One region of the Pseudomonas sp. GL_090 genome, then DNA from elsewhere that is predicted to be linked to it. Evidence: predicted binding sites of a transcription regulator. Region 1 holds the regulator's gene; each other region holds the start of a gene.
What was found. The regulator FliA, encoded in region 1, starts transcription of late flagellar genes. The targets are predictions, from matches to a motif close to CTAAAGTTTNNNNNNNNNNNGCCGNTAA.
Positions count from the first base shown of each region.

Region 2: a site for FliA is predicted at 3,090-3,117, ahead of AC3ITA_RS09320 (methyl-accepting chemotaxis protein). Genes of this name have one in related genera too.
Region 3: a site for FliA is predicted at 2,462-2,489, ahead of AC3ITA_RS22435 (methyl-accepting chemotaxis protein). Genes of this name have one in related genera too.
Region 4: a site for FliA is predicted at 2,062-2,089, ahead of AC3ITA_RS03840 (methyl-accepting chemotaxis protein). Genes of this name have one in related genera too.

Region 1 covers NZ_CM174452.1:1,787,920-1,792,691, forward strand. The annotation lists gene flhA (flagellar biosynthesis protein FlhA) at 1-425, shown strand, start outside; gene flhF (flagellar biosynthesis GTPase FlhF) at 437-1,765, shown strand; gene fleN (flagellar synthesis regulator FleN) at 1,882-2,712, shown strand; gene fliA (RNA polymerase sigma factor FliA) at 2,709-3,449, shown strand; gene AC3ITA_RS07905 (chemotaxis response regulator CheY) at 3,617-3,988, shown strand; gene AC3ITA_RS07910 (protein phosphatase CheZ) at 4,010-4,772, shown strand, end outside.
Region 2 covers NZ_CM174452.1:2,082,620-2,087,391, forward strand. The annotation lists gene ccoN (cytochrome-c oxidase, cbb3-type subunit I) at 1-598, opposite strand, end outside; gene AC3ITA_RS09315 (alpha/beta family hydrolase) at 693-1,370, shown strand; gene AC3ITA_RS09320 (methyl-accepting chemotaxis protein) at 1,492-3,057, opposite strand; gene AC3ITA_RS09325 (CPBP family intramembrane glutamic endopeptidase) at 3,163-3,954, opposite strand; gene acnA (aconitate hydratase AcnA) at 4,100-4,772, opposite strand, start outside.
Region 3 covers NZ_CM174452.1:4,991,341-4,996,112, forward strand. The annotation lists gene AC3ITA_RS22420 (sterol desaturase family protein) at 1-70, opposite strand, end outside; gene AC3ITA_RS22425 (PepSY domain-containing protein) at 222-530, shown strand; gene AC3ITA_RS22430 (hypothetical protein) at 530-673, shown strand; gene AC3ITA_RS22435 (methyl-accepting chemotaxis protein) at 724-2,349, opposite strand; gene AC3ITA_RS22440 (transporter) at 2,621-3,643, shown strand; gene AC3ITA_RS22445 (multidrug/biocide efflux PACE transporter) at 3,677-4,111, opposite strand; gene AC3ITA_RS22450 (LysR family transcriptional regulator) at 4,204-4,772, shown strand, end outside.
Region 4 covers NZ_CM174452.1:876,944-881,715, forward strand. The annotation lists partial or broken gene AC3ITA_RS03825 (DUF1631 family protein) at 1-424, shown strand, start outside; gene ampD (1,6-anhydro-N-acetylmuramyl-L-alanine amidase AmpD) at 598-1,158, shown strand; gene ampE (regulatory signaling modulator protein AmpE) at 1,155-1,991, shown strand; gene AC3ITA_RS03840 (methyl-accepting chemotaxis protein) at 2,181-4,211, shown strand; gene AC3ITA_RS03845 (TatD family hydrolase) at 4,338-4,772, opposite strand, start outside.

The DNA of each region.
Region 1 (4,772 bases):
CGATCGCCAACAATGCCGCCAAGAGTCAAGATACCGCCGCGCTGGTGGCTGCCGTGCGGGTTGGCGTATCCCGTGCAATCGTCCAAAGCATTGTAGGCACTGAGTCGCAGCTGCCAGTCATCACGCTGGAGCCAAGGTTGGAACAGATATTGCTCAATAGTCTGCAGAAGGCAGGACAAGGCTCGGAAGAGGGTGTTCTGCTGGAGCCAAGCATGGCTGAGAAGCTGCAACGTTCGTTGATCGACGCGGCGCAGCGTCAGGAGATGCAAGGTCAGCCGGTGATTCTGCTGGTGGCCGGTCCGGTTCGCGCGATGCTCTCGCGATTCGGCCGGCTCGCAGTCCCGGGTTTGCACGTGTTGGCTTACCAGGAAATCCCTGACAACAAGCAAGTGACCATCGTTGCGACAGTAGGGCCCAACGGCTGAGGTAGTGGTTTATGCAAGTTAAGCGTTTTTTCGCCGCCGATATGCGTCAGGCCATGAAGCTGGTTCGCGATGAGCTGGGCGCTGATGCCGCCATCATTGGCAACCGCCGGATCGCCGGGGGTGTCGAATTGACGGCTGCGCTGGATTACAAGCTGTCGGCCCTGGCGCCGCGGGTCCCGAACATGGAGCTCGAAGACGAGCTGCGCAAGACTCAGTCGCGGATCGTCACTGCCCAGGCCGAATTGAGCCTGCGTGGCGATGGCGAGAGCGACAACGCAACCAATCGCCAGTTGTTCGCCGGCTTGCCGTTGACCGCCGCCGAGCCGCTGATGGAACCGACCTACGCCGAACCCCGTCGCCCCGCGCCGGCCGCTGCGCCAGCGTCCGGTGGCGTGGATCCGCGGGCGTTTGACTCGATGCGTTTCGAGCTCAACAGCCTGCGCGAACTCATGGAAGTCCAACTCGGCTCCCTGGCCTGGAATCAGCTGCAAGGCAGCCGTCCGGACCAGGCCAACCTCTGGCGTCGCTTGCAACGCATTGGCCTGTCCGGCCCGCTGTCGCGCGACCTGCTGGCGATGATCAGCGAAATCGAAGAGCCTCGTCAGGCCTGGCGCATGTTGCTGGCGCACCTGGCGCGCATGATCGTTACCCCGGAAGTCGAGCCGCTGGAAGAGGGCGGTGTGATTGCCATGGTCGGCCCTGCCGGCATGGGCAAGACCACCACCCTGGCCAAGCTGGCCGCCCGCTACGTGCTCAAGTACGGCGCGCAGAACATCGCGCTGGTGAGCATGGACAGCTTCCGCATCGGTGCCCAGGAGCAGCTCAAGACCCTGGGGCGCATTCTCAATGTGTCGGTGACCCACGTCGATCCGGGCCAGTCCCTGGTGCAGGCCCTGGAACCACTGTTGCGCAAGCGCGTGGTGCTGATCGATACCGCCGGCCTGCAGGCCAGCGATCCGGCCCTGCGCATGCAGCTCGAAAGCCTGGCCGGTCGTGGCATCCGCTCGAAAAATTATCTGGTCCTGGCAACCACCAGCCAGAAACAGGTTCTAACGGCCGCTTATCACAGTTACAAGCGTTGCGGGCTCGCCGGCTGCATCCTGACTAAACTGGATGAAACGGCAAGTCTGGGCGAGGTGTTGAGCCTGGCCATCAGTCATGAACTGCCAGTGGCCTACCTGACCGATGGCCCGCGGATCCCGGATGATTTGCATCTGCCGCGTCGTCATCAGTTGGTCAGCCGCGCCGTGAGCGTGCAAATGCAGGAAGAACCCAGCGAAGAAGCCATGGCTGACATGTTCGCTGACATCTACCACAGCCCGACCAAGCAGGTTGGCTGAGGTATTAATGAACAGTTTTTGTACCTACATCGATGGTCTGCCATGCATTGTTCCGTTTGTGAACGCGCAGCCAGTAATGTGGCCTCCGTCTATGCAAGACAAGGTAAAGAAATAACATGGGCAGCATGCATCCCGTACAGGTGATCGCGGTGACCGGCGGCAAAGGTGGCGTCGGGAAAACTAATGTGTCAGTGAACTTGTCCCTGGCTTTGGCCGAGCTTGGCCGGCGCGTCATGCTGTTGGACGCGGACCTTGGACTGGCGAACGTCGACGTTCTGCTGGGCCTGACACCCAAACGTACCCTGGCCGACGTGATCGAAGGCCGCTGCGAACTGCGCGATGTATTGCTGCAGGGACCCGGCGGCATCCGTATCGTTCCGGCCGCATCCGGCACTCAGAGCATGGTGCATCTGAGCCCCGCGCAACACGCCGGCCTGATCCAGGCCTTCAGTGATATCGGCGACAACCTCGACGTACTGGTGATCGACACCGCTGCGGGCATTGGGGACTCGGTAGTCAGTTTCGTTCGCGCAGCCCAGGAAGTGCTGCTGGTGGTGTGCGACGAGCCGACCTCGATTACCGATGCCTATGCCTTGATCAAGTTGCTGAACCGCGACTACGGCATGAACCGCTTCCGCGTCCTGGCCAACATGGCCCAGAGCCCGCAGGAAGGACGCAACCTGTTCGCCAAGTTGACCAAGGTCACGGATCGCTTCCTCGATGTCGCCTTACAATACGTCGGCGCGGTGCCCTACGACGAAAGCGTGCGCAAGGCCGTGCAGAAGCAGCGCGCCGTCTACGAGGCCTTCCCGCGTTCCAAGTGCTCGCTGGCGTTCAAGGCCATCGCGCAGAAGGTCGATACCTGGCCGCTGCCTGCCAACCCGCGCGGGCACCTGGAGTTTTTCGTCGAGCGGCTTGTGCAGCAGACAGCAGGACCTGTTCTATGACAGCCAGCGGCTACAACCTCTACAAAAAGTCGGCACGCGATGCGCAGTACGAGCTGATCGAGCGTTACGCGCCGCTGGTTAAACGCATTGCCTACCACTTGCTGGCGCGATTGCCGGCCAGTGTCCAGGTTGAAGACCTGATCCAGGCCGGGATGATCGGCCTGCTTGAAGTATCGACCAAATATGACGCCAGCAAAGGCGCCAGTTTCGAAACGTACGCGGGCATACGAATCCGCGGCGCCATGCTTGATGAGGTGCGCAAGGGGGACTGGGCGCCACGTTCGGTTCACCGCAATACGCGGATGGTCAGCGATGCCATTCGCTCGATTGAAGCTAAAACCGGCCGAGACGCTAAAGATCACGAAGTTGCGGCCGAACTCCAATTGAGTCTCGATGATTACTACGGGATTTTGAACGACACCCTGGGCAGCCGGCTGTTCAGTTTCGACGACCTTTTGCAGGACGGCGAACACGAGGGGCTGCACGAGGATGGCGCGAGTGCTCATCTCGAGCCGTCACGCGACCTGGAGGATGAACGCTTCCAGGCTGCGCTGGCGGATGCGATTGCCAATTTGCCGGAGCGTGAGCGGCTGGTGTTGGCGCTGTACTACGACGAAGAGTTGAACCTCAAGGAAATCGGTGAGGTCCTGGGGGTCAGCGAATCGCGGGTCAGCCAGTTACACAGCCAGTGCGCGGCCCGTTTGCGGGGGCGTTTGGGGGAGTGGCGAGCGCGCTGAGGGCAGTGTGGGGACACTGCGAACGAGGCTGGTGTGGTGTTGAACTGCGCCGGTCGCGATCTGTTGTGCTCCAGACAGTCATTGAGTGCTTTGCCGGATTGATTGAAATGGCGCGTCCAGGTGCTGGGCGCGTTTAAGACTGCTTGGAGGTCGAATTGGACAAGAACATGAAAATCCTCATCGTTGATGACTTCTCAACGATGCGGCGGATCATCAAGAACCTGCTGCGTGACCTTGGGTTCACCAACACCGTCGAGGCCGACGATGGCACTACCGCCATTCCGGTGCTCAACAGCGGAAGCATCGACTTTCTGGTAACGGACTGGAACATGCCTGGCATGACCGGTATCGATCTGCTGCGCCACGTGCGTGCCGATGAAAAGCTCAAGCACCTGCCGGTGCTGATGGTGACCGCTGAAGCCAAGCGCGAGCAGATCATCGAAGCCGCCCAGGCCGGTGTTAACGGCTATGTGGTCAAACCCTTCACGGCCCAGGCGTTGAAAGAAAAAATCGAGAAGATTTTCGAACGCATCGGTTGATGAATGCGCCACGGGGGAGCTATGGGCAATAACGAAACTTCATTGGGCGACTTTGAATCGACCCTGAAAAAACACGCCGTCGAATTGGTCGAGAGCCTTGAAAAAGGCAAGTTCGGCGACGCGGTGCAATTGATCCATGAGCTCAACCAGACCCGTGACCGTGGCCTGTATCAGGAAGTGGGCAAGCTCACCCGCGAACTGCATAGCGCGATCGTCAATTTCCAGATTGACCCGCACATGCCGCAAGCCGAAGAAGTGTCGCAGATCACCGACGCCACCGAACGCCTGGGGTACGTGGTCAAGCTGACCGAGGCCGCGGCCAATCGCACCATGGATCTGGTGGAAAGTGCCACGCCGCTGGTCAATGGCCTGGCCGATGAAGCCAAGGTGTTGAGCGCGGACTGGGGGCGCTTCATGCGTCGCGAAGTCGGCGCCGAAGAGTTTCGTGAACTGGCCCGGCGGGTCGACGGGTTCCTGACGCGCAGCGGCACGGACAATCGCGCGGTGTCGGGCAACCTCAACGACATCCTGCTCGCCCAGGATTACCAGGACCTCACAGGCCAGGTGATCAAGCGTGTGACCCAGTTGGTCACCGAAGTTGAAAGCAACCTGCTCAAGCTCGTGCTGATGGCCAGTCAGGTGGACCGCTTTGCGGGCATCGAACATGACCGTGAAGCGATGCTTGCTGAAAAAGATCCACAAAAACATCTCTCTCAGGGTGAAGGTCCGCAGATTCATGCCGATAAAAGAGAAGACGTTGTGTCCGGTCAGGACGATGTGGACG
Region 2 (4,772 bases), 290 kb from region 1:
TCGCGTCGGTGGCGCCGGAGTACAGCGAGTAGGACTTGGTGAAGCTGACCGGCAATTCCATGTTGTTGACGATGTGCAGGATCGCCACGGTGACGATGAACGCGCCGAAGAACCAGTTACCGACATAAATGTGTTTGGTCTTGCGCTGCATGATCGTGCCGAAGAACACGATGGCGTAGGCGACCCAGACGATGGTGATCAGGAGGTCGATCGGCCATTCCAGCTCGGCGTATTCCTTGGAGCTGGTGTAGCCCAGCGGCAGGCTGATGGCCGCCAGAAGGATCACAAGCTGCCAGCCCCAGAAGCAGAACGCGGCGATCTTGGGCGCAAACAATTGGGTCTGGCAGGTGCGTTGCACCGAATAGAAGGAACTGGCGAACAGCGCGCAGCCACCGAAGGCGAAGATCACCGCGTTGGTGTGCAGCGGGCGCAAACGGCCGAAGCTGGTCCACGGCAAATTGAAGTTGAGTTCGGGCCAGACCAACTGGGCAGCGAGAAAAACCCCGAGCCCCATGCCGACGATGCCCCACACCACCGTCATAATGGCGAATTGGCGGACCACCTTGTAGTTGTAGGCGGTACTGATAGAAGTGTTCATGGTTCCCCATCCACGGTTCAGCGGAAGTGAGCGCGCAGCGCAAGGCAGTGCACCCTTCGGCCGGAGTTATAGGCAGACTAAAAGCGAGGCAAGCATGGACAAAGGGCACAAGGCCGGTATTGACGGGGATCAATGGGCGCAGTGCGTGCGGGATCATGGATGGTTGTGGAATGCCGCCGCTGGCAAGGCTGCGGCGACGCTGATTCTTGCCCATGGCGCCGGCGCACCGATGGACAGCGACTGGATGAGCGACATGGCTGCACGCCTCGCCGCGCAAGGCGTCAACGTGTTGCGCTTCGAGTTTCCCTACATGGCGCAGCGGCGCCTCGATGGCGGCAAACGCCCGCCGAATCCGGCACCGAAACTGCTGGAATGCTGGCGCGAGGTGTATGCCCAGGTGCGACGCCATGTCACTGGGCCACTGGCCATTGGCGGCAAGTCCATGGGCGGTCGCATGGCCAGTCTGCTGGCCGATGAGTTGGGCGCGGATGCCCTGGTGTGCCTGGGTTATCCGTTCTATGCGGTGGGTAAACCGCAGAAGCCGCGGGTTGAGCATCTGGCGGGGCTGAAGACTCGGACCTTGATCGTGCAAGGTGAACGCGATGCGTTGGGCAACCGGGAGGCGGTCGAGGGGTATGCGCTATCGCCGGGTATCGAGGTGTTTTGGCTGGTGGCGGGGGATCATGACTTGAAGCCGTTGAAGGCTTCGGGGTTTAGCCATGTGCAGCATTTGGCGGCTGCGGCGCAGAAGGTAGCCTCATTTCTTCAGTGAGGTTTTGTGCAGGCTGTGATGGCCCCATCGCGAGCAGGCTCGCTCCTACATTGGATCAACTGTAGGCGCGAGCCTGCTCGCGATGAGGGACTACCAGACAACATCACTTTCACTGGCTCAATCAGCGGTTAAACCGCTCCACCAATGAATACTGTGTATTGGCAGTCTTGGTCAGCTCTTCACTCAGCAACGCCGAGTTCTGCGCCTGTTCCGAGGTCTGGTCCGCCAGTTGCGAAATGTTGCTGATGTTGCGGCTGATCTCTTCGGCCACGGCGCTTTGCTCTTCGGTCGCGGCGGCGATCTGGGTGGTCATGTCGGTGATGTTGGCCACCGCTTCGCTGATCCCCACCAGTGCCTGGTCCGCTTCCAGCACCCGCGCCACGCCTTCTTCGGCCTGACGATGCCCGGCTTCCATGGTTTGCACGGCGGTGCTGGCGGTTTGCTGGAGCTTGGCGATCAGCGCATGAATCTGCCCGGTGGACTCGCTGGTGCGTTGCGCCAGTTGACGGACTTCGTCGGCCACCACCGCAAATCCACGCCCCATCTCACCGGCGCGGGCTGCTTCGATGGCGGCGTTCAGCGCCAGCAGGTTGGTCTGGTCGGCGATGCCTTTGATCACGTCGACCACACCACCGATTTCGTTGCTGTCCTTGGCCAGTTGGGTCACCGTCACGCCGGTCTCACCGACTACCACCGACAGGCGCTGGATGGCTTCGCGGGTTTCCCCGGCGATGTCACGACCACGACCGGTCAGGCGATTGGCTTCCTGGGTGGCATCGGCGGTGCGTTGCACGTGGCTGGCGACTTCCTGGGTGGTCGCGGCCATCTGGTTGACCGCGGTGGCCACCTGTTCGGTCTCGACCCGTTGACGTTCCAGGCCGCTGGAGCTGTTGTGCGCCAGGGCATCGGATTGCCTGGCCTGATCGGTCAGGTGTTCGGCCGTGTCCTGCAGACGCGTCAGGCAGGTTTTCAGGCGTGCCTCCTGACTGAGGATGGACATTTCCAGGCGCGCCTGGGCGCCGCGACTGTCGGTGTACATCTGTGCGATCAACGGATCGGAGGTGGTCTGCTCGGCCAGGCGCAGCAAACGCTTGAGGCCACGCTGTTGCCACTGGAGGCCCATCAGGCCCAGCGGCACCGAAAGACCGGCAGCCAGGGCAAACCCCCAGTGGGAGTTCAGCGATGCACCGATCATGAAGCTCAATTGGCTGACCAGAATGAACGGCAGCCAGTCCTGCAGGATCGGCACCCATTTATCCGAGGAGGGAATGGCCGACTTGCCCTGGTTGATGCGTTGGTAGAGCGCTTCGGCACGGCGGATCTGTTCGGCGGTGGGCTTGACCCGCACAGACTCGTAACCGATCACCTGTTTGCCTTCGAAGACCGGTGTCACATAGGCGTTCACCCAGTAATGATCTCCGGTCTTGCAGCGATTCTTGACAATGCCCATCCATGGCAAGCCTTGTTTCAGCGTTTCCCACATGTGTGCGAACACCGCGGCCGGGACGTCGGGGTGACGGACCAGGTTGTGCGGAGCACGGATCAGTTCCTCTCGGGAAAACCCGCTGATCTCGACGAAAGCGTCGTTACAGTAGGTGATCATGCCCTTGGCATCGGTGGTGGATATCAACCGTTGCTGAGCCGGGAAGGTCCGCTCGCGTTGTGTAATAGGCTGGTTGTTACGCATGGCTTTTTTAATCCGCAAGGCTTTCAAGTGCTGTATCGGCAAGGTCGACGGATTGTTGAGATTATTTTTCGATAATCGGCAATGCGTTGCAAAATGACCCTTGCGTCAGCTGGCGAGCATCGGATAGGTGAACAGACCGAAGTGCAGCAGGTTCAGGCCAAAATGAGTAGCGATGGCTGCTGTCAGTCCTCCAAAACGGTAGGCCAGGCCATAGCCGATCCCGGCCAGGCTGGCCAGCAGGACCCATTGCCAGCCAGCACCGGCATGCGCCAGGCCAAAGATCAGCGAAGCCAGGAGCAGCGCAAAGTTTTCACCATGACGCAGATTTTTCAGCCAGCGACTCAGGCCGCTCTGGATGTAGCCGCGAAACAGCGCCTCCTCGACCAGTGTCACCAGCAGCAGATTGTTGAGCAGCCAAAACCAGGCGGCATCCGGCCATTTCGGTGCCCAAGCGACGACACCCAGCAACAGCGCACCACCCAAGGCCAGCACGGCACTCAGGGGTAGCGCCAGTGCGGTGGCAAACAGGATCGATCGAAACGAGCGCCGACCGACAAGCCATGGGCAGACCAGTAACAGCCAAAATCCGATCAGGGGTTTGTCAAGGTTTGCGTACATGGTAAATGGCACTGCGTCGTCGGTGAAACGCTGCGTGGCGATGATTGGGCCGTTGTAGAAATCGGGCCACCAATGCGTCGCCAGGGTCAGAGCTAGAATTATGAATAGGCCATGGCCTACGTATCGACCGAACTGAAGCGTTTGCTGGCTAGCGGCAAAACCGGAAACCAACAGCAAAACAATAGGAATCGCCGCCGGCCAACTCATACTGCTGAAGTCCAGTGCCAAGTAGTAGCCGATGGAGAGGAGGGCCAGAAAAGTCCTTGGCAGAGCAAACATTGAAAGTCCTTGTGTCGAAATTCTGTGGATTCCCCCAGCCCCCAGTGGTAGCGAGTGTCGGGCCAACATCAAGCAGAGCGAGATTATAGTGGGGTGGTCACAAACAAAAACACCGCCCGAAGGCGGCGTTTGTATCAGCGCATGCCTAGGAGGCAATCAACTGCCGCAACACGTAATGCAAAATCCCTCCGGACTTGAAGTACTCCACCTCATTGAGCGTATCGATGCGGCACAACACCTCGATCTTCTCGCTGCTACCGTCTTCGCGAGTGATGACCAGCGTCAGGTTCATCCGTGGCGTCAGCTCGACGCCGGTCAAACCGAGGATGTCCAGGTTTTCACTGCCATTGAGGTTCAGCGTCTTGCGGTTCTGATCCAGCTTGAACTGCAACGGCAGCACGCCCATGCCCACCAGGTTGGAGCGGTGAATCCGTTCGAAGCTTTCGGCGACGACCGCTTTCACTCCCAGCAGATTGGTGCCCTTGGCGGCCCAGTCGCGACTCGAGCCGGTGCCGTATTCCTGGCCGGCGATCACCACCAGCGGCGTGCCTGAAGCCTGATAGCGCATGGCGGCGTCGTAGATCGACATTTTCTCCCCGGTGGGAATGTAGCGAGTGTTGCCGCCTTCTTCGCCGCCGAGCATTTCGTTGCGTATGCGGATGTTGGCGAAGGTGCCGCGCATCATCACTTCATGGTTGCCGCGCCGCGAACCGTAGGAGTTGAAGTCCCGCGGCTCCACGCCTTTGTCGCGCAGGTATTGTCCTGCCGGGCTGTCGACCTTGATGTTGCCGGCCGGGGAGATGTGGTCGGTGGTCACC
Region 3 (4,772 bases), 3.1 Mb from region 1:
ACCACACCCCTGCCCCGATGAATCCGCCCCAGAATACCGGTGCGTACAACCCCGCAATGATAGTTTTCATCGCCACCTCCATTGATTGAAGGCAAAGCATGCGAGTTGATCCGGGCACAGAATTGAACAAACGAAGCAATCGAACGCTCAGTTTTAAGGGTGAATTAAGTTGATACGACTAACCTGATCCCACTTGAACAACTATCCCAAGGAAAGAACTCATGAAGACTTTGACTGCCCTCTTCACCGCTGCCGCCCTGACGCTCACCGCTGGTTTGGCCCAGGCCAAAGACGTTCCCGTCGACCAGATCCCTCAGCTGGTGAAGGAGGGCAAGATCAAGCCTATGGAAGAGTTGAACCAGATCGTGTTGAAGCTGCACCCGGGGGCCACCATTACCGACAGCGACCTGGACAAACACTCCACCATCTACGAGTACGAAGTCGAACTGCGTGACGCCAGCAATGTTGAATGGGACGTGGATTTGAACGCCACCACCGGCGAAGTCCTGAAGAACAAAAAAGACGTCTGATGCACAACAAAGAGCCGCACGCTTTTCGGATCGTGCGGCTTTTCTGCGTCTGGATGATTGATCAGGCCGACGTGCTGACCATGGTGTTTTTTCCACTGTGGATTCACGTTCAACCCGTCATCGACACCCTGTATCTGCACTGAGACCGACTGTGTACCGAATCGATAAGGAACCCGGTACACAGTCCGTTTCATCAAGCGCTCAGGCGCGCCGTCACCTCGTTCAACTGCCCCGACAACCCGTGCAGGTTGGTGCTGGCCGCTTCAGTGCGCTGCACGTTGTCCAGGTTGGTGCTGGCGATGCTGGTGATTTCGGTGAGGTTGCGCGAGATGTCTTCAGCCACCGAGGTCTGCTCTTCGGCGGCAGTGGCGATCTGGCGGTTCATGTCACGGATGGCTTCCACGGCCAGGGTGATGCGCTCGAGCATGGCGCCGGCCTCCGTCACTTGCTGCACGCTTTGTTCGCTGCGCGACTGACCGCTTTCAATCGCCTGGGCCGCTTCGATTGCACCGGTCTGCACGGTCTGGATGATCTGGTTGATCTCGATGATCGACGCCGCCGTGCGCTGGGCCAGGCTGCGCACTTCATCGGCCACCACCGCGAATCCGCGTCCGGCCTCACCGGCGCGGGCCGCTTCGATGGCGGCGTTGAGCGCCAGCAGGTTGGTCTGCTCGGCGATGCCGCGAATCACTTCCAGGACTTTGCCAATGCGTCCGCTGTCGGTTTCAAGCTGGCGGATGACCGTGGCGGTGTTGGCGATTTCGCCGCGCATCCGGGTGATGGTGTGGATGGTGCCCTGCATGACTTTTTCGCCCTGCTGGGCGGACTGGTCGGCATCGTCGGCGGCCCGCGCCGCTTCGGCGGCATGACGGGCGACTTCCTGTGCGGTAGCGGACATTTCGTTCATCGCCGTGGCCACCTGATCGGTGCGGTTGAACTGCTCGTTGGTGCCGCCGGCCATCAGGGTGGCGATCGAATTCAACTCACCGCTGGCGCTGTCCAGGTCCGACGCGCTGCGCTGTAAACGGCTGAAGGTTTCGGCGAGGAAATCGCGCAGGGTGTTGGCGGCCATCGCCAGTTTGCCCAACTCGTCCTGACGGGTGCTGGCCACGCGCTCGGCAAAACGCCCCTGGCTGAGTTGCGCCACGTATTCGATCAGTTTGCGGATCGGCTCGACCAGGTTACGGTTGACCAGCCACAGGCTCAGCAGGCCGATCAGCAGCCCCGAAACCAGCATCACGACCAGCCCCAGCAACACCGTGCGATCGGCACTGGCGCTGATCAGTGTCGATTGTTCAGCGCCCTGCTTGCGCAACTCACTGACCAGTTCACTCATCTGATCGCTGGCGGCGCGGTCCACGCCCTTGACCGCCGCGTCGCCCGCCGCCGGGTCACCACCGGCGGCCACGAACGCGTCCCGGCCCTTCTGATAGGCCGCGCCCAACTGACGATGTTCGTCACGCAAGCGCTCGATTCGGCTCTTGAGTGGCGGCTCGATGCCCTTCTGCGCGGCCAGCTCGCCGAGGATGTTTTGCACATCGCGCTGACGCTCCTCGAATTGCCCCCAGTACTTGCTCAGGTCCGCCGGTTGCTTGCCGCGCAGCAGGACGTTTTTCCACTCCTGCACCTGCACCTTGAATTGCAGGTTGGCTTCATCGATCAATTGCGAGGTGTGCAGCGGGCCTTCGATCAGATTGGCGTAGTTCTGCACGCCGCTGGACAGGAAGTGAAAGCACGCCAGGGCGATCAACAGCATCGCCAGCAGACTGCCGCTCAGCAGGGCAAGAATTTGTGCTCTCAGGGACTTTTGCAAAAGCATCGCAGGGTACTCATGACAGGAATGAGGCACGCCCGTTAAGGCGTGAAAAGTGTCCGGACATCCCTGTCTGCGGTCCCGGCCGAGGCCGACGGCGCGCAACTCAACCCAAGCGTGATCGGCTAGCCAGAGCGGTTCTTGAGAAAATCCCGACCGTCGGTAGAACAATTTTTTGCGTTATTTTCCTGTCACAAAAACGTCACCCCCGCTTGCAATGATGCCGCTCAAGTGAATCTGTAAAACATGTGACAGGCGCCTCCCCTTGCGAGTCCTCATGAACCACAGCATCGATCAAAGCCATCGCGACACGGATCTGTTCGGCCTGCTTTACGGTTTCAGCTTTCGCCCCGGTGAGGCCGGTCGGGAAATCAATTCCGCCGAGGCCTTGCAGTACCTGCAACAACCGGAGAGCAATGAGCAATTTCTCTGGCTGCACCTGAACCTGGCCCACGCCGCGTGCGAGCGCTGGATGAAAAGCCATCTGGAATTGCCCGAGGAGTTTTTCGAAGCGCTGCACGAAGGCTCGCGCTCGACGCGTATCGAACATGTCGACTCCGCGTTACTGGCGGTGGTCAACGATGTGGTGTTCAACCTCAGCAACATGGTCTCCTCGGATGTCTCGACCCTGTGGGTGTGCGCCCGCAGCCAATTGATCATCAGCGCCCGCCTGCAACCGCTGCACTCGGTGGACAAATTGCGCTCGTCGGTGAAGGCCCGGGAATGCTTTCGTTCCCCGCTGGAGTTGCTGGTGCATCTGCTGCGCGACCAGGGTGAAGTGCTGACCCAGATCGTGCGCAAGACCAGCCAGAGCGTGGATCAGATCGAAGATGAATTGCTGTCCTCGCGGCTGTCGACCAACCGCGCCGAACTGGGCGCCAATCGCCGGGTGCTGGTGCGATTGCAACGGCTGCTGGCGCTGGAACCGGGCTCATTGCTGCGCCTGCTCAACCGGCCGCCGCAATGGCTGCAAAAGGAAGACGTGAAGGAGTTGCGCAAATCCACCGAGGAGTTCGCGCTGATCATCAACGACCTCACGGCGCTGGGTGAGCGGATCAAGCTGTTGCAGGAGGAGATCGCCGCCAACATCAACGAACAGACCAACCGCACCCTATTCACCCTGACGGTGGTGACGGTGCTGGCGCTACCGATCAACATCATTGCCGGTTTCTTCGGTATGAACGTCGGCGGCATTCCGCTGGCCGATGATCCGCAGGGTTTCTGGGTCTTGGTGGCGCTGGTGGCGACCTTTACCGTGATCGCCGGGCGCTGGGCGTTTCGCAAGCAGCGGGATTACTGACGCCTGCTAACTCTCTCGCCACAAAAACGGTACTTAGCAAACTTCGCGAGTCACCAGCATCCGCTCCCGAACCACGTCATATGCCCAGTGGTAGACGTAGGTGTACGGCAGGAAGAACAGCAACACACCGATATCCAGCAGGAACGCTTGCCACAGACTGACATTCAGCCACCAGGCGATCAGCGGTACGCCCAGGGCCACCAGTCCGCCTTCGAACAACAGCGCATGCACCACGCGGACCCAGGCGTTGTGTGCGATGGCCAGGCGCTTGAGCAGCCGATCGAACAGACCGTTGAAGACCACGTTCCAGGCCAGGGCCAGGCCGGCGATGAGGACGGTGACCATGCCCATTTCCAGCATCGGTTTTTTCATGATCCAGGCCAGCAACGGGGTACAGATCAGGATGGCCAGCAGTTCGAAGCCAATGGCTTGGAAAATACGTTCAGTTATGGATTTGTTGGCGCTCATGGCCGAACTCCCTTGAGTGACGGTGTGGTTGCCATGATCCGTCACCACACCGATACTTCATAACCAATAACCATCGATCAAGGCGATAGTTCATGGCCTCTCACGAAGTGTTGCTGGCGTTTGTCGAAGCCGCGACCCAAGGCTCGTTTTCCGCCGCGGCGCGCAAGCTGGGCCGCAGTCAGTCGACCATCAGCGCGGCGGTGGCCAGCCTGGAAATCGACCTCAACCTGATCCTGTTCGACCGCAGCAGCCGCAAGCCCGGGCTGACCCCGGCCGGGCACGTCATGCTGCAACGGGCCGAAGACATCCTGGCCGCCACCAGTCGCCTGGAAATCGCCGCCAGCCAACTGTCCCAAGGGGTGGAAGCGAAGCTGACGGTGGCGCTGTCCGATACCTATCAGTCGGATCGCTTCGAAGCCGCCCTCAGTGCCTTCGAGCAGCGTTACCCGGACCTGGAGCTCGAGTGCCTGATCGCCGAATGCGATGACCTGATGTCCCTGGTGCAAAGCGGCCGGGCGCAGATTGCCTTCGCCGAAATGCAGGACAGCTACCCGCCGGACCTGGTCAGCTCGACGGTGGACGAGCGCACGGAATTCGCCTTGTTCGTGTCCCCGGCACATCCATTGGCAACGCTGGACCACGTCGACCGGGACGTACTGCA
Region 4 (4,772 bases), 910 kb from region 1:
CGAACAGTTATTGACCCGAGTCAGCGTCAAAAGCGGTCGGTCGCGGGTTTTCGGGGAGGCCGATGAAGATGTGATCAACCTGGTCGCCATGCTTTTCGAATGCATGCTCGATGATCGCAACCTGCCGGATTCCCTCAAGGCACTGATTGGCCGATTGCAGATTCCACTGGTCAAGGTGGCGGTGCTCGACAAGAGCTTCTTCAGTCGCAGCAATCATCCGGCGCGACGTCTGCTCAACGAAATCGCCAACGCGGCCATGGGGTGGGGAGCCTGTGACGATCATGAGCGTGACAGCCTTTACGTGCGCATCGACCAGGTCGTACAGCGTCTGTTGAATGACTTTGTCGATGACCCAGCGATATTTTCCGAATTGCTGGCCGACTTTCTCGCGGTTACCCAGGGCGAGCGCCGTCGCACCGACCTGGCCCTGGAGCTGCGCAACGGCGTGGCGCGAGTGCTTGACGACACCTTGCTGTTCGAGCGGGCGCTGGAGTCGGTGATCGGCAACCTCAAGTGCCTCAATCGCGGCAAGTGATCGCGCCCCGGGGGATTATCGCGGCATACTGTGCCAATACAGTCGACGTTGAAGGAATCGGTATGCAGTTGGACCCCGCGAGCGGTTGGATTCAGGGTGTGCATGTCTGCCCCTCACCCAACTTCAATGCGCGCCCCACAGGCGAAATTTCCCTGCTGGTGATCCACAACATCAGCCTGCCGCCAGCGCAGTTCGCCACCGGCAAGGTGCAGGAATTTTTCCAGAATCGTCTGGATGTCACCGAACACCCCTATTTTGAAGGGATCGCGGATTTGCGGGTGTCGGCGCACTTTCTGATCGAACGTGACGGTACCGTCACCCAGTTTGTTTCATGTCTTGAGCGTGCGTGGCATGCGGGTGTCTCGTGCTTCGAGGGGCGGGAAACCTGTAACGATTTTTCCGTGGGCATCGAGCTTGAAGGCACGGATGATCTGCCGTTCACTGACGCGCAATACAGCGCATTGACAGCCCTGACCCGCCAGTTGCAACAGGCGTTCACGGCAATCACCACAGAGCGCATCTGCGGGCACAGCGACATTGCACCGGGGCGCAAAACCGATCCAGGGCCGGCGTTCGACTGGGCACGCTATCGTGCCGCCCTGGCACAAGAGGAAGGACGATGAGTTTTCTGGTGTTGCTGTTGGCGGTATGGATCGAGAAGTTCTCGGCCCTGCGTCATCGGGTTCAGCGTGACAATGGCTGGACACACGAGCTGAACAAGCTTGAGGCCAGCCCGCGACTTTCGGAGCGGCCATGGCTGGTGTTGGCGGTAATGGTCTTGTTGCCGGTGGCGTTGCTGGGTTTGCTGCTGGTCGTCATCGAGCCGGTGGCCTACGGGTTACTGGCGTTGCCGATCCATTTGCTGGTGGTGATCTACAGCCTGGGGCGCGGTGATCTGTTGGGTGATCTCGGACCGTTCCGTGATGCCTGGCGTCGGGAGGACCTGCAAGCGGCGGCCCATGTCGCCAAGCGCGATCTGGATATCTGCGCAGACAGTGGCGAGCAGTTGCTGGAGCAGGTCGAAGGGCATTTGCTGTGGGAGGCCTACCAGAGCTTTTTCGCGGTGATTTTCTGGTACTTCCTGTTGGGACCGGTCGCGGCGCTGAGTTATCGGCTGCTGGCGCTGGCCGAAGAACACGGGAAAAACCCGGCGGTGGTAGAGCGCGCCGGGCAACTGCGTCATGCCTTCGACTGGTTGCCGGTGCGTCTGCTGGCGGCGAGCCTGGCGTTGGTTGGCAATTTTGTCGCGGTCAGTCGGGTCATGCTGCATGAGCTGCTGAACTGGAACATCAGCGCCGCGCAATTGATCGTGAAAGTCGGGCTGGTGGCCGGTGAAATTCCGGCACCGGTGAGCGGCGCCGAAGGTATCAACAATCTGGACCGCATCTGGGCGTTGCTGCTGCGTGCGGCGGTGCTCTGGTATGCCGGGTTTGCGTTGTGGACGGTCCTGCATTAACGCTGCATTCAGAAAAGCTCCTTGATCACAGGGCGGTCACTAGTGCGAAGTGCTTCGCCCTGTCGTTAACCTTAAGTTACAAAACCTCCTGCCGATTTAAGTTATACAGAGATAGCGCCGAATAGTGGCTATCTGCCGTCTGTCTGCGCCCGCCAATAAAAAAAATAAGAAATCGAAGGGAGACATCCAGTGAAGAGCTTGCTCTATCCCGCTGTCGCACTGATGAACCGCCTGAGCTTCGGCATGAAGTTCAGCCTGATCAGCGTACTGTTCCTGGTGCCGATGCTGGTGACCAACTTCTATCTGGTGCGGGACTCCTATCGCGAATTCCAGGGCACGCGCATCGAACTGCAAAGTCTCGACCTGTTGGGCAGCAGCCTGACGCTGCGGCGCGATCTGGAAACCCTGAACAACCTGGTGCAGATCAATGTCAGCCTCGGCCAATCCGGCAAGGCCGGCAATGTCGAATCGAAAATCAGCACCCTCGAGCAGAATATTCTGACTCGCCTGCAAGGGCTGACACCGATGGCCAGCGACCCGGAGCAGGTCGCGGTGTTTGATGGTAAACGCGATGAAATGATCACCGCGTTCAAGGCCCAGCAAACGGAAAACTCCCTGCAAAGCAAAAGTGCCTTGATCGGCAAACTGGTGGGCAGCGCGCAGATATTCAGCCAGCTCATCACCAGCCAGTCGGGCCTGAGTCGCGACAACCAGAGCGACATGCGCCAGTTGAGCGAGCTCGTCACCCTCGTCACGCCACGGGTCACCCAGATCCTGGGCGAAGGTCGGGCGATGGGGTCTTACTCGTTGGGGCAGGGGTTCATCAATTCGGCTTCGAGTACCCGTTTCGATGAATTGCTGGCGCAGATTGAAAAGCTCCAGGCCGAGTATGGCCTGAAGTTGCAGGATGCCCTGGGTTCCAGCAAGGCTGCGCGTGAGACCCTGGCCGCTCAGGCCGATAGCAGCCGGGCATCCTTGAAGAAGGCCAGCGAGCTGTTCGAAGAGCAAGTGGTCATGGCCGATACCCTCGACGCGCCGTGGCAGGGTTTTTACGATCAGGTCACTGCCCTGATGGACCAGACCTACCAACTCAACGAAGCCACCCTGAAGTATCTGGGCCCGCAGTTGCAGCAACGCCTGGACCAGAACCGCACGCACATGGTGTTGCAGGCCGTGGCGCTGTCAGTCGTATTTGTGCTGATCTTTTATCTCTACGGCGCTTTCTACGCCTCGACCCGCACCACGCTCAAGCGCCTGGGGGCGGTGATGGACAAGGTGGCGGCCGGCGACATGACCGTGACCTTCAGTGCCCACAGCCGCGATGAGCTGGGGGAGTTGGGCGAGGTGTTCAACGGCACGGTGAAAAAAATCCATGACCTGATCGAGCGGGTAGGGCAGACCGTCAGCGAAGTCGAGCGTCAGGCCGGGCAAGTGCAAAACGTTTCCGCGCAAAGCAACCAGGCCGTCGCCGGGCAGCGCACGCAGATCGAACAAGTGGCCACGGCCATGAACCAGATGTCGGCCACTTCCCAGGAAGTGGCGCGCAGTGCCGCCGCGGCGGTGAGCAGTGCCCACAGTGTCAACGATGAGACCATCAGTGGCCGCAGTCTGGTGGAATCTCAGCAAGGCAGCATTGCCGCGCTGGCCAGCGAGATCGATCAATCGGTACTGGTGATCAACCAACTGGCCAGCGACAGCCAGTCCATCAGCCGCGTGCTCGAAGTGATCAAGAGCATCGCCGAGCAGACCAACCTGCTGGCGCTCAATGCCGCCATCGAGGCAGCGCGGGCCGGTGAGCAGGGCCGTGGTTTCGCCGTGGTGGCCGACGAAGTCCGGACCCTGGCCAAACGAACCCAGCAATCGACCGAAGAAATCGAGCAGATGATCGCCAGGCTCCATGGCGGTGTCGGCGCGGCGGTCAAGGCCATGGGCACCAGCCATGAAATGGCCAGCGGCACGGTCGGGCAGTCGGAGAAGGTCCAGCGGGCGCTGGAAAACATCCTGGGAGCGGTCGGCATGATCGTCGACCAGAACCAACAGATTGCCGCCGCCGTGGAGCAGCAAACCGCGGTGGCTCACGACATCGACCAGAACATCGTCGAGATCAATCGCGCCGGCGAGCGCACCGCTGAAGGTGCGCATCAGACCGAAGATGCCAGTCGAGCATTGTCGGCCCAGGTCGTGGAGTTGAAGCAGTTGATCAGCGCGTTTCGGGTTTGAAAGAGCGCTCGGGGACCCTGTAGGAGCGAGCCTGCTCGCGATAACGGTTTATCAGGCGACATTGATGTCGACTGATACTCAGCCATCGCGAGCAGGCTCGCTCCTACAGTGGGCGGGTGCTGGCCGTTATGACCAGTTAAACAACTCGCAGGCATTGGCCGTACTGGCCGTGGCCAATTGCTCGGGGCTGATCGCCATGATGTCGGCCAGTGCCGCGCAGATCGCCGGCAGGTGTGCCGGGCTGTTGCGCTGGCCGGGGAACATGGCTGGGGCCATGTCCGGCGAGTCGGTTTCCAGCACCACAGAATCCAGCGGTAGCTCGGCGAGCACGCGGTGCATGCGCAGCGCTTGAGGCCAGGTCGCAGCGCCGCCAAGGCCGAGTTTGAAACCCAGCTTGATGTATTCCCGGGCCTCTTCCTTGCTGCCGGCAAAGGCATGGATGATGCCTGCCCGTTTGAGCTTGAAGCGTTTGAGCGTGGCAATCACCGCCGCATGGCTGCGCCGCACATGGATCAAAGCCGGAAGATTGAAATCCGCCGCCAGTCGCAATTGCGCCTCGAA